Methanococcoides burtonii DSM 6242: one gene and its partner. The main gene of each other region encodes a partner of the protein of the gene in region 2 in a complex. Links are inferred from orthologs where the notes say so. Each region holds a gene or a part of one and is shown on either strand. Other genes may lie near its edges.

Region 1 (5,985 bases), 550 kb from region 2 along the record:
TAAATGAAACTTCGGTTACACCGTTCTCAATAAAGAATGAAGCATCTTCTTCAGAAGTGAATCCTTTTCCACTTGTGTAGCCAAGATGGATGGGTTTTTGGAACTGAGATAGCAAATATACCAGTTCTTTAAGGTCCGGATAACAGCTGACATCGCCACTGCCACTTATTGTGATCTTGTCAAGCTCGCCACTGCTAAAATGTATAGCTTGTGAGACCTCCCCCATGACATATTGAGCAGGTTTGAAACCGGAGTAGAGCTCTTTTACACCACGTGTACAATAGTCACACCCCTTTGAAAAAGGAAAGCAGTGTTTACAACCAAACGCAGGTACATCTTTCACTTTCTTGAAATAGCAATAACTGCAAAACCCACGGCAATCCACACCTGGGTTGCCTCCAACATCTGCTCCGATTTCCATATCAATCGGAGATACCTTAAATCATGTAATACAAATCATTTGTGGTGTCAAACCCGGGTAAGCCCCATTGTGAATATTATTACTTACAAAATTAAAATATACAGTATTAAAATACATAACTGTTGTTACAAATGTAGTAAAAAGTATGTATATTGTATGTATATTACATACAAAGTATCAAACACATAAAGACCCGCACGAACTATGTTCATGATTTATCGTGAGGAATTTGGCTATCCATAATCTAAATCCAAAAGCTTTAAACGTAAAAACAGCATTCCAAATTTGAATTGACTAGAAGGGACTACAATTGGGAATGTAAAAAACACATTAATGGTAATCGAAGAGAAGTTCCGAGCCATTAGTTCAATTATGTGATTTCCAGGAAGAGTTCCTGTAATAAAATTTAGGAGGAAACTATACGTGTCTGACAAAGTAGACATATATGACGACAGAGGTACACTGTTGGAAAGCGATGTAGATATACTCAACCTCGCCCCAACAACAAATACAGCAATAGGAAAGATCATCAAAGACACAAAGAGAACTGTTGCTATCAATCTTGCAGGTATAGAGAAAGGTCTCGCAACCGGCAAGTATGGTGGTAAAGGACGTCAGATTCTCGGACGCAGTCTTGAATATGATATCGTAGGGAACGCAGATGCTATCGCAGAGTCTGTTGCAAACCTTGTAAAGGTAAGCAATGATGACGACACAGTAGTAAAAGTGATCGGCGGCGGAAAACAACTTCTTGTGCAGGTCCCAAGCGCAAGAACAGACGCTGGTGCTGACTTCGTTTCAGGAAGCACAGTAAGTGGCGCAGCTGTTGTAGAGACCATCATTAATACGTTCAACACCGACATGTTCGATGCACCACTAGTAAAGGGCGCTGTCTGGGGTAGCTACCCACAGACCATGGACATGAGTGGCGGTAACGTTGCATCAATTCTCAGCATACCACAGCAGAATGAAGGTCTCGGTTTCTCCTTGAGGAACATCATGACCAACCACGTCGCTGCTATCACAGGCAGAAAGGCAATGAACGCTGCTGCACTCTCTTCGATCTACGAGCAAGCAGGTATGTACGAGATGGGTAATGCGGTAGGTTCATTCGAGAGACACCAGTTACTTGGATTTGCATATCAGGGTCTTAACGCTAACAACGTAGTCTATGATATCGTCAAAGAGAACGGTAAGACCGGTACAATCGGCACAGTTATCGATACAGTTATCGAGAAAGCAATCGATCTCGGCGTCATCGAAGTTGACCACACAGCACCATCCGGATACAAATTCTATAAAGCAAATGACGTATCCATGTGGAACGCATGCGCAGCAGCTGGTCAGCTTGCAGCTACACTCGTAAACTGTGGAGCAGGCAGAGCAGCTCAGAACGTATCATCAACTATCGTGTACTTCAACGATATACTCGAGAAGCAAACAGGTCTTCCTGGCTGTGACATGGGTAGAGCACAGGGTACTGGAGTCGGATTCTCTTTCTTCAGCCACTCAATCTACGGTGGTGGAGGTCCAGGTATCTTCAACGGTAACCACGTTGTAACAAGACACTCCAGAGGATTCGCAATTCCTTGTGTATCCGCTGCATGTGCAATTGACGCAGGTACTCAGATGATAACTATCGAAAAGACATCTGCACTTGTCGGAAATGTGTTCGGTTCGATCGAAGAATTCAGAGAGCCAATCAAAGCAGTTGCAGGGGCACTCTAATACAAGTGTTCTAACAGATCTCAAAGGTAATACATAATGGTCGAATCTGTCACAAATTTAGAAGATCTCATTCAGATCGAGATATGTCCAGCACGGTTCCTGAGTCCAGAGACCGCACAGAGACTACTCAATGAACTGAGCAACATCGAAGGCATTACACGGGCATTCGTACATGGCCCGAGGTTACCAAAGACCGTACCATACGGACCGGCAACCGGACACGATGTTGATCATAAATTCAGTAAAAATATCCAGATCGGTGAAACGGATATGGACCTTGCTGTAATTGTTGGCCGCATAAGGCTGGAGATCCTTAACGAAGAAATCAGAGAGAACATCAGAGAAGTGTGCGAGCGAACACTACCGATGGGCTATGAGTTCCGGCAAGGACTTTTCATACAAAGGAGGCAAACCGTTTCAGACTATGCAAAACGCGGACCTGGTGCTGACCCGACTACTTTAGGGCTAGCTGATCCGAAAGGAAAGGTCGGAAATCGTGTCTGTATGTTAAATCCAGCGGAGTGATCGATTTGTTCGACCGGGAAACTCAAGTTGTAGATTGCAGGCATGGAATGGGCCTTGGCCGAGGTGGAGGACTCGCACAGCGCGGTACACTTTCCGAGACAGGACGCCCTGATGTCATCGCAGTTGCAATGAGCCCGGGAAGACGACATATCACAAAGCCGATATGTGAACTCACATACGGCATGCGCAGGGAGGAGATACAGGTCAGTGTACTGGTACTTAATTCTGGATCCGGCATTCCTGATACTCCTATGAGATCAGGTTCATTCGGGATAACACCTGAAGAGATTGCCCAGATATCCAGACATAAACTGGCCGTTATCCATACCGGAAACATACGGGATCACGTGGTTAAGAAAGTAAGGGAAATTCTAAAGGAAGCAGATACCCCGGCAATAGTCGTCTGTCAAGCAAACATTGATTTTGAGGATCTTGCAAGGGTAGGCATAAAGACCAAGATTGTAAAGCCAAAAAGTAGCGAGATCCAGACGAAAGGTAAAGTCATGGATATCGTAACAGGCATCACAAGAGGTGAGTCCTGTTCAAGGGATAAACTAAACGAACTTGTGAAAGCCGTTAAAACTACAATGAGATCGATCGATAATTAAGGAGTGTTATAACATGGCATACGAAGCACAGTATTATCCAGGTGCAACATCCGTTGCAGAGAACAGAAGGAAACACATGTCCGGTAAGGTCGAGAAGCTCAGGGAAGTCTCTGATGACGATCTGACCTTAGTACTCGGACACCGTGCACCAGGTAGCGATTACCCAAGCACACACCCTCCACTTGCTGAGATGGGTGAACCAGAATGTTCAGTCAGAGAGATGGTCGAAGCAACACCAGGCGCAAAAGCCGGTGACAGGGTAAGGTACGTTCAGTTCGTTGACTCAATGTACAACGCACCTTCAACCCCATACTTCAGATCCTACGCAGTAGCTATCAACCACAGAGGTGTCGACCCAGGTACACTTTCCGGTCGTCAGGTCGTAGAAGCTCGTGAAAGAGATATGGAAGAAGTCGCAAAGTTCCAGCTCGAGACAGAAATGACCTGCCCGGCACTTGCAAGTCTTCGTGGCGCAACAGTGCACGGTCACTCACTCCGTCTCCCAGAAGACGGTATCATGTTCGATATGCTCGACAGATGCCGCCTTGAGAACGGCGTAGTAATTATGCACAAGGACCAGGTCGGAAGAGCTATCGATAAAAAGGTAGACTTCGGAAAACCAATGTCTGAGGAAGAAGCTGCCAAGAGAACCACAATCTACCGTGTAGACAATATTGCATTCAGAGATGACGCAGAGGTCATCGAATGGGTCCACACAATATTTGAGAAGAGAACCGCATATGGATTCAAGCCAGAGTAAGCGAGGTGAAAAAAATGGCAGATGATAGAAAGAGAATGTTCCAGAAAGATCTGGAAATCAAATTCACAAAAGCACACGGCGACAACAAGATGGAAGGCGGAGAGATCACTGACAAGAAAGTGACCTACTACCGTCTTGGTGTAGACCAGAACCCAAGAAAGGTCGAAATGAGGAAGGCAGGCCAGGAAATAGCTGACAAGAGAGGTCTTGTTGGTTACAATCCTATGATGCACTGTGGTGGAATACCACTCGGTCAGAGAGCACTAACACCTTCCTTCATTTCCGGTACTGACATCATGGTCGAGTCCGATGATCTTCACTACGTCAACAACGCTGCAATGCAGCAGATGTGGGATGACATCAGAAGAACCACAATTGTCGGTATGGACATGGCTCACGAGACACTCGAGAAACGTCTCGGCATAGAAGTCACACCAGAAACGATCAACCACTACCTTGAAGTGCTCAACCACGCACTCCCCGGTGGAGCAGTTGTTCAGGAGCACATGGTCGAAACACACCCAGCTCTTGTAGATGACTGTTACTGTAAGATCTTCACCGGTGACGACGAGCTTGCAGATGAGATCGATGACCAGTTCCTCATCAACATCAACAAGCAGTTCCCAGAGGAACAGGCAGAAGCACTCAAAGCAGCTATTGGAAAGACAACCTGGCAGGCAGCACACATCCCAACCATTGTTAGCAGAACAACAGATGGTGCACAGACCTCAAGGTGGATGGCAATGCAGGTTGGTATGTCCTTCATCGCAGCATACAACATGTGTGCTGGTGAAGCAGCCGTAGCTGACCTTTCATACGCAGCAAAGCATGCTGGTGTAATCTCAATGGGAGATATGCTTCCAGCAAGACGTGCTCGTGGACCAAACGAACCTGGTGGAATTTCCTTCGGTCACATGGCTGATATCATTCAGACAAGCCGTGTTGACGCAGAAGATCCAGCACACGTAGCTCTAGAGGTAGTAGGTGCAGGATGTATGCTCTACGATCAGATCTGGCTCGGATCATACATGTCTGGTGGAGTCGGTTTCACACAATACGCAACCGCTGCATACACCAACAACATCCTCGATGACAACCTGTACTACAACGTTGACTACATCAACGACAAGTACGATGGTGCAGCAAACAAGGGTGCAGACAACAAGGTCAAGGCAACAATGGATGTTGTCAAGGACATCGCAACAGAGTCCACGATCTACGGTATCGAGAACTACGAGAAGTACCCAACCGCACTCGAAGACCACTTCGGTGGTTCCCAGAGAGCAACAGTACTCTCCGCAGCAGCAGGTAGTGCAACAGCACTCGCAACCGGAAACGGAAACGCTGGTCTTTCCGGATGGTACCTTTCAATGTACCTGCACAAGGAAGCACTCGGACGTCTTGGTTTCTTCGGTTTCGACCTGCAAGACCAGTGTGGTGCTACAAACGTATTCTCCTTCCAGTCCGACGAAGGTCTGCCACTTGAACTACGTGGTCCAAACTACCCTAACTACGCAATGAACGTAGGTCACCAGGGCGGTTACGCCGCAATCACTTCAGCAGCACACGCAGGACGTGGAGATGCATGGGCAGTTAACCCACTGATCAAGGTCTGCTTCGCAGATGACATGCTTCCATTCGACTTCACCGCTCCAAGGAAAGAGTTCGGTAGAGGCGCATTGAAAGAGTTCGAGCCTGCTGGTGAGAGATCCCTCATCATCCCGGCAAAATAATTTCAACAACCTAAAAAGCAGGCATTTGTCTGCTTTTTTCTTCTTTTTTTATTTTTAGGGAAAACTTTTCCCATAAACAATTATTTTTGATAGCGGAAGCTTTTTGCTTGAATACTATCAAACTGTAAAAATCCCTAAATAAATCGTTAATTATATCAGTAAAGTAATCATCATCCAAAGCATTCAAACAGCATTGGATAAATGAAATTT
Region 2 (6,034 bases):
TGAGCACTAATATAATTGGTCATATTCTTGAACCTGAGAAACTCAAAGGGCTTAAGGATGGGGATGTTATGTACGTTATTGAAAGTAAGGGAAGTGATAATTGATGGCTGAAGAAACTGAGGATAACATCACGAAGATAGTTGTCATAAGTTCGGAAAGCATCCTGCCCACGGACGCAGTTATGAAGGTTTACGAATCGGAAGATTCCATTACTATCAAGGAAACCTGTTTTGGTACGATGGTGAATGGTCCGAGGGAAGCTGTGCTCAAGGTTGTTGAAACCCTTCGTTCAATGGACCATAATCATATATTTGTAAAGGAAAGGGGCTTTAAGCCGGGTGCAGAGGTCCGATGCCGGGCGGGAAGAGGAGGCGGTCCAAGACCAGGTTTCCATTTCCTGAGAGAAGAGGTGAATATGCTTCCCATGATAGGCAGAGCACTGGACAAATATGAGGCTGGTGAACCTCTTGAAATGCATGAGGCTCCGAAAAAACTTGATATATCGAAATTGAAGAAGATAATTGATTCAGAATTCTGAGGTGTTACATTGGCAAAAGTTATCATTTATCCTACTAACAGCCTGATCCTTTCCGATATGGTGGAGAGGTTCGGACATGAACCTCTTGCTATGATGGAGAAGATCAAGGAGATAATAAACACTATTGGGGTTGATTCTCCTCCTTTGAACATTACTCCTGAAGGGCCAAAACACGGTTTAAAATATGCTGCTGTGGAAGTGCCTGCAGGGGTTCGTGGAAGGATGTCCCTTATTGGCCCCATGATCGATTTTGCAGAAGCTGGCATCATCGTTGGCGATTCGTCTTTCAGTTTTGGATGCATGGGCTGTGCCCGTACCAACGAACTGACAAAGTTCCTTATCAGGGAAAAGGACATCCCAATACTTGAGATCCAGTATCCTCATACCGAGGAAGATGGGCAGGATTTCGTTTACAAGATAGCAGATTTCTTGAAGTCCCTGCCATCCGGGAGTGATGAAAAATGAGCGATAAAGGAGATCCGGTACTGGTAGCCCTTGTTTCCTGTGGAAGTGAGTATGCTGGGGTCCAGAGCGAGCTGGAAAAGGCCGCAAGTATGTTGAATGCCAAGCTTGTCTATCCTGAGATGGATGTTGCGACCCTCGATACCATCGGTATGGAGTTCGGGTTGGAAGTGGCAAGTCCTGACCTCAGACTTATGATGGCAAGGGCGAAAGCGGTCGTTGAAGGTGTTTCAAAAGTGGACGGTGTGTTCGTTACATCATGTTTCCGCTGTGCTGAAGCTGCGATCGTGAGGAATGAGTTGAGGAGGTATATCTTCGAGGAATCCGGTCTGCCGGTGATAAGCTATTCTTTCACTGAGCGTACCACTGCTGCGACACTGCTTACTCGTCTGGAAGCTCTGACAACCATTGCGAGAAGGAAACACCTGCTTGCGAGAACGAAACAAAACGGCATCACTGCAGGTATTGATTCCGGTTCAACTACTACCAAAGCGGTCGTTATGAAAGACAACGAGATCGTTGGTGAGGGCTGGGTGCCTACCATAAAGGTCCTTGAAAGTGCAGAGACTGCATTACAGCAGGCACTTGATCAGTCGGGTCTCAAAAAGGAGGATATTCAGGCGATCGGTACTACCGGGTACGGTCGTTTCCTGGTAGGTGAACATTTCAAGGCAGACCTGGTGCAGGAAGAGATCACAATGAACTCAAAAGGGGCTGTCTATCTTGCAGATAAACAAAAAGGACCTGCTACTGTTATTGATATTGGCGGAATGGACAATAAAGCCATTTCCGTACAGGATGGTATTCCAGGAATGTTCACCATGGGCGGTATCTGTGCCGGAGCATCAGGTCGTTTCCTTGAAATGACCGCTAAACGTCTCGGTGTGGAGATCACGGAACTTGGGGATCTTGCTATAAAAGGCATGGGTGAGAATGTTGAAATGAACAGTTACTGTATCGTTTTCGGTATTCAGTCCCTGGTCAATTCGCTTGCAAAAGGTTCCTCGCCGGAAGATGTCGCAGCGGCAGCCTGTCATAGTGTTGTCGAGCAGATATTCGAACAGCAACTGCAGGAGGTAGAGGTAAAGGAGCCTCTTATCCTCGTTGGAGGTTCCTCCCTTATCGCAGGTGTTCCAAAGGCCCTTGGTGACCTCCTGAAAATAGATGTCATAGTGCCACCGCATTCACAGCTTATTGGTGCTGTGGGCGCAGCCCTTCTGGCATCAGGTTATGTTTCGGAGTGATCTTCATGGAACCTCTTGAGATATTCACTGTTGAAACTACGGTACCTTCCGAGGCTGCAGCTTATGAGAGCATCCTTAAGGATATCATCTCCGAGCTCGCATTCTCCCGAACCATAGGTAGGATAAAAGTGAGGATAAGGCCGGAAGATTCGTTGTTCATGATGGTCATCCTTCTTCGCAGAGGTCTTCCTCCTATTAAGGCAGGTGAGATCTCGGATACTGAGTTCGACCGGGAACACGCAAAGGTGGTCATCACTGTCAGGGATGAGAAGACCATTCCTCAGTTTCTGGACAGGCTTTGGGAACAGTTTGGAAGGCAGAACGTTATACAGCCAGAACGGAACATTATCGAGGTTGCTTCAGACCTTGAGATCGTGGATAAGTTCATCGCTGAACTTATCGTGGATGACCCTGAGAAAACGATTAGAGAAAGGCTTGCCGATATGGCGATACGCGCCACCCCGGAAGGTTTCAGGATACGTTATCATTCACTGGATAGTGGTAAATTCGTTTTCGTGGCGTCAGAAGATACGATGCAGCAGGATTGGATCGATGAAGCCAATGTTATGATGAAAGAACTGGAAGGGGATGATTCCTGATGGCAGCAGTACTTGAACCGTATATCTATGAAGGTGGGATTCACAAACATAGTCTGATCCTTGAGCTTCTGGAAGATCTTGGTGGCTATCTCGTTCAGAAGACGCCTGCTTCAACAGAGATCACGCTAGTTATGCTCATTCCGAAAAAAGATGTCCATCTGGTCGAGGATGTTTGTATAAAACTTCTTGGTAAGCTGACCTCGGCACCGCTTACGGGTACTGAGGTAGCGGTAGTGTCTCCTACACTTGCATCACATCATCTTCCACATTCTGCTTGTGATATTGCGGAATACCTCCGCCGTGGAGGGGCTAATACCAATATGATCGGGCTTGCAAGGGGGATGGGCCGAAGGGTTGCACTATCTGCTGATTATGAGAGAAGGCTCATCAATGAGCATGATGTTGCTGTTTTCTCTTTCGGGATTTTCAAAGATTGTATCATTAACAAGAAGCCAAAGTTGTTTGAAGGTATCGAGATACCTATAGTGGTGACCGGTGGGCCTGATATTCGGACTGAGGAAATTTCCGGGGCTGACATATATGTTGGTGGTATCGGGCGTGTTGCTCACAGGATGAGGAAAGGTCCTGAACTGGATGCAATGGACGTTCTGAACGAAAAGGTGGGTGAGATCGTAAATCTCAAGAGGGAAAGTATTGCAAAGGATCCGCTTGCAGTTCTTCCTGCAAGGCTAATGAAAGAGGTTCAGGAGCAGGTTCCTGTCATTCTGAGTGTGTTGACGCCTGCCCCGATCACGCTTCAGCTTGACGGCATGAGGATAAAACTACCTTATGATCGATACCGTGATGCTGTCGGAAATATCGAGTTCGATGAAGGCTTCCTCCTTTCGGATGTTGCAAACATCCTTCCTTCTAAGATGAAGGATTACATTCTTGTAAAGATAAAACGCAGGTCTGAGGTAGCAAATATTTAAAATATCTGTAGTTTAAGTGAGGATTATTATGGACATTGAGAAGATCCGTGAGATCATCGATAAAGAGCCTGATGAGGCAGTTTCTGATATCCTGGAAGGCGTGAAGGAGCGTTACGGTGAGATCCCGTATATTCTGGAGTTCATGCGGGATATGCCGGATCTCCTTCTCCCCAAGGTAATGTATGACAATTCGATCATGCGTGAATTCGAAAGACTTGATCCGAAAACGATCGAGCTGATCTGTATTGGTGTTTCATCTGCTCTTCGGTGCGACCATTGTATGAATATGCATATTCGTGTGGCAAACAGGCTCGGACTTAGCAAAGAAGAGATATTTGATGCTGTTCTGATCGCTGGTGCGATTTCCAATGCATCTGTGCTTGCAGAAGGCACACGTGCCCTTGATACAGAGTTCAATGGCAAAAAATGTGATGGTAACGATGAATGTGATGTTTGTAAGATTGCGAATCATGATTGAAAAAAGCACGATGATGCCGTTTTAAGCATCATCTGTATTTAATTTAATTTATTTTTATTCAATTCGAACGGTTCTATAAGACTCGCTAACGTCTATTTCTTTTAACCCAGAATTGGGGTTCCTGATAGAAGTGCGCCTGCGATGTATCCAAGAATTACTCCACTGTTCAGGAATGGAAGTCCTGCCTGTGGCTTTCCTTTCATGACGAATATTGTAAGCCCGATGAATCCTGCAAGTGTCCCTATTACTGCACCGAGGGCGGGGTATGATATGAATCCTGTGTGGGCAATGAAAACGTTTGCAGATACTACCAGGACGGTAGGCATTACAGCATCTCCAAGGCCCATAAAGAATGCATCCTTTTCACCTTCCTTTTTCATCCCATCCTTTATGAACGAGTAATTCCGCTTCTTTGGGATGATAAAAAGTATTGGCAATTTAAGGTCCATCACACCTTCTGCAAGATCGATCATGTGCTTTGTCTTATAGACCGATATGGCATCGTATACTGCAAGAAGCGATAATAGGACAATAGCCGGCAGGATGCCGAATGATATTCCAAATATTGCACTGGCAGCAGCTCCGATTATTATCCCGATAATATCTATAACATACCATTCGGGGAATTTATAAAGGATGATAGTGAGTGCAGCTGCGAGTATAATTCCTACTGTACTGCTCAATGTCTCACTTATCCCAAGCATATACAATATCGGGTAGAATCCATAGAATATGGTGGCGCCTACTGCAAGTAATATTGTTAGTTGTATTACCCATTTCATGTTGCGTTTGATGGCAAGCAGTAACAGGAATGTGAATGCGAGGATAAATCCGATATAATAAAACGAATTGGCAGTCGATTCGGGATTTTCTACTGCTTGCATTCCCAGTTCGTCCATTGGGGATGCCAGTATCAATGCGATGACCTGTACTATTAGGATCAACCCGGCCATTGCGAACATTGGCAGATAATCTTTGAATGTATCTTTCTCAGAACTCAATATAATTCTCCTTGTACCCAAAATATCTATGATAGTGTGAATTTGAATATCAGCACAGTATTTAATAGTATGTAATAGTTATAATAGTTATAAAAGTTATAAGGTTTTGTCAGATAATACATCGATGTTATTATTGATAGTATTGCTGCAAGTTTAGTAAATGAGGTAAAATGATGGATCCCCGGGACATTGTATTTTCGATTGTGATGGTTGTATCTTCTTTCGTGCTGACTTATGAATGGCTTGGTAGGTTCAAATACAGCTCAGCTAATTCTTTGATAATACTTTCTGCTATTGTAATGGTGGGTGCATTAGCTGCGATGATCCTTTCTGTAGATATCAGGCTTCGAAGGATCGAAAAGACGCTTGATGAGAAAGAACGCTCTCTTCGTATCAATGTGCAAAGTATTGAAAGCTCAATGGATAAGAAGATGAACGAAGTCATAAGTGTGGTGGATGAGGCAATGGACGTATTTAACAGGAGATCATATCGTTAATTTCCTCTTTTTTTTCCGTAATTTTCTCCGAATCGAATGCATAGGAAACTGTTAATTTTAATTATGTCTGTCGACATCTGCCGAAACCCATATATGTGTGCCAGTATATGGTGGAGTTTGTAATATTGCTAAGATTCAAGGGAGTGCGTATATGCGCATCAATTTAGAACCAATTGGCATAATTAAAAAGGCTGGAAAGTATTCAGAAATACTGATATATTCTGAATTTGAGCAGGTCGTAAAAAATCTGGTCTCAATGGTGGGGAAAGATTCTGTAGATGGT

The links.
Region 1: the proteins of MBUR_RS09870 (region 2) and mcrC are in contact, whole or in part, in a cryo-EM structure (PDB 9H1L), measured with the Methanococcus maripaludis proteins. The link is inferred for Methanococcoides burtonii DSM 6242 from one-to-one orthologs. Residues at the interface, in WP_011170365.1 of Methanococcus maripaludis: Arg6, Glu8, Gln30, His32, Val33, Met34, Gln35, Tyr39, Leu80, Ser81, Arg82, Leu85, Pro86, His87, Cys90, Asp91, Ser93, Glu94, Arg97, Lys98, Lys102, Pro103, Asn104, Met105, Ile106, Gly107, Ala109, His110, Lys122, Glu123; in WP_011171501.1 of Methanococcus maripaludis: Arg5, Lys6, Glu7, Gln8, Ile9, Val10, Asp11, Cys12, Arg13, Ala14, Val15, Met16, Gly17, Gly19, Glu20, Gly22, Gly23, Leu24, Gln26, Arg27, Gly28, Thr29, Phe30, Ala31, Glu32, Leu34, Asn36, Thr51, Tyr59, Arg62.

Annotation. Positions count from the first base shown.
Region 1 is NC_007955.1:2,543,748-2,549,732, reverse strand. The notes cover bases 1,569-4,480. They hold mcrC (methyl-coenzyme M reductase I operon protein C), read left to right. Parts: upstream 1,569-2,679; coding sequence 2,680-3,282; downstream 3,283-4,480. Other genes in these bases: mcrA (coenzyme-B sulfoethylthiotransferase subunit alpha), read left to right, coding at 4,057-4,480; mcrG (coenzyme-B sulfoethylthiotransferase subunit gamma), read left to right, coding at 3,296-4,042; mcrD (methyl-coenzyme M reductase operon protein D), read left to right, coding at 2,186-2,674; mcrB (coenzyme-B sulfoethylthiotransferase subunit beta), read left to right, coding at 1,569-2,149. Outside these bases: methyl coenzyme M reductase-arginine methyltransferase Mmp10, read right to left, coding at 1-421; more of mcrB, read left to right, coding at 845-1,568; more of mcrA, read left to right, coding at 4,481-5,775.
Region 2 is NC_007955.1:1,998,370-2,004,403, forward strand. What follows is about bases 1,848-4,808. They hold MBUR_RS09870 (methanogenesis marker 7 protein), read left to right. Parts: upstream 1,848-2,842; coding sequence 2,843-3,775; downstream 3,776-4,808. Other genes in these bases: MBUR_RS09860 (methanogenesis marker 15 protein), read left to right, coding at 1,848-2,244; MBUR_RS09865 (methanogenesis marker 17 protein), read left to right, coding at 2,250-2,843; MBUR_RS09875 (carboxymuconolactone decarboxylase family protein), read left to right, coding at 3,804-4,253; MBUR_RS09880 (presenilin family intramembrane aspartyl protease PSH), read right to left, coding at 4,355-4,808. Outside these bases: MBUR_RS09845 (methyl-coenzyme M reductase-associated protein Mmp3), read left to right, coding at 1-104; MBUR_RS09850 (methanogenesis marker 6 protein), read left to right, coding at 104-538; MBUR_RS09855 (methanogenesis marker 5 protein), read left to right, coding at 548-1,003; more of MBUR_RS09860, read left to right, coding at 1,000-1,847; more of MBUR_RS09880, read right to left, coding at 4,809-5,254; MBUR_RS09885 (hypothetical protein), read left to right, coding at 5,425-5,751; MBUR_RS09890 (hypothetical protein), read left to right, coding at 5,903-6,034.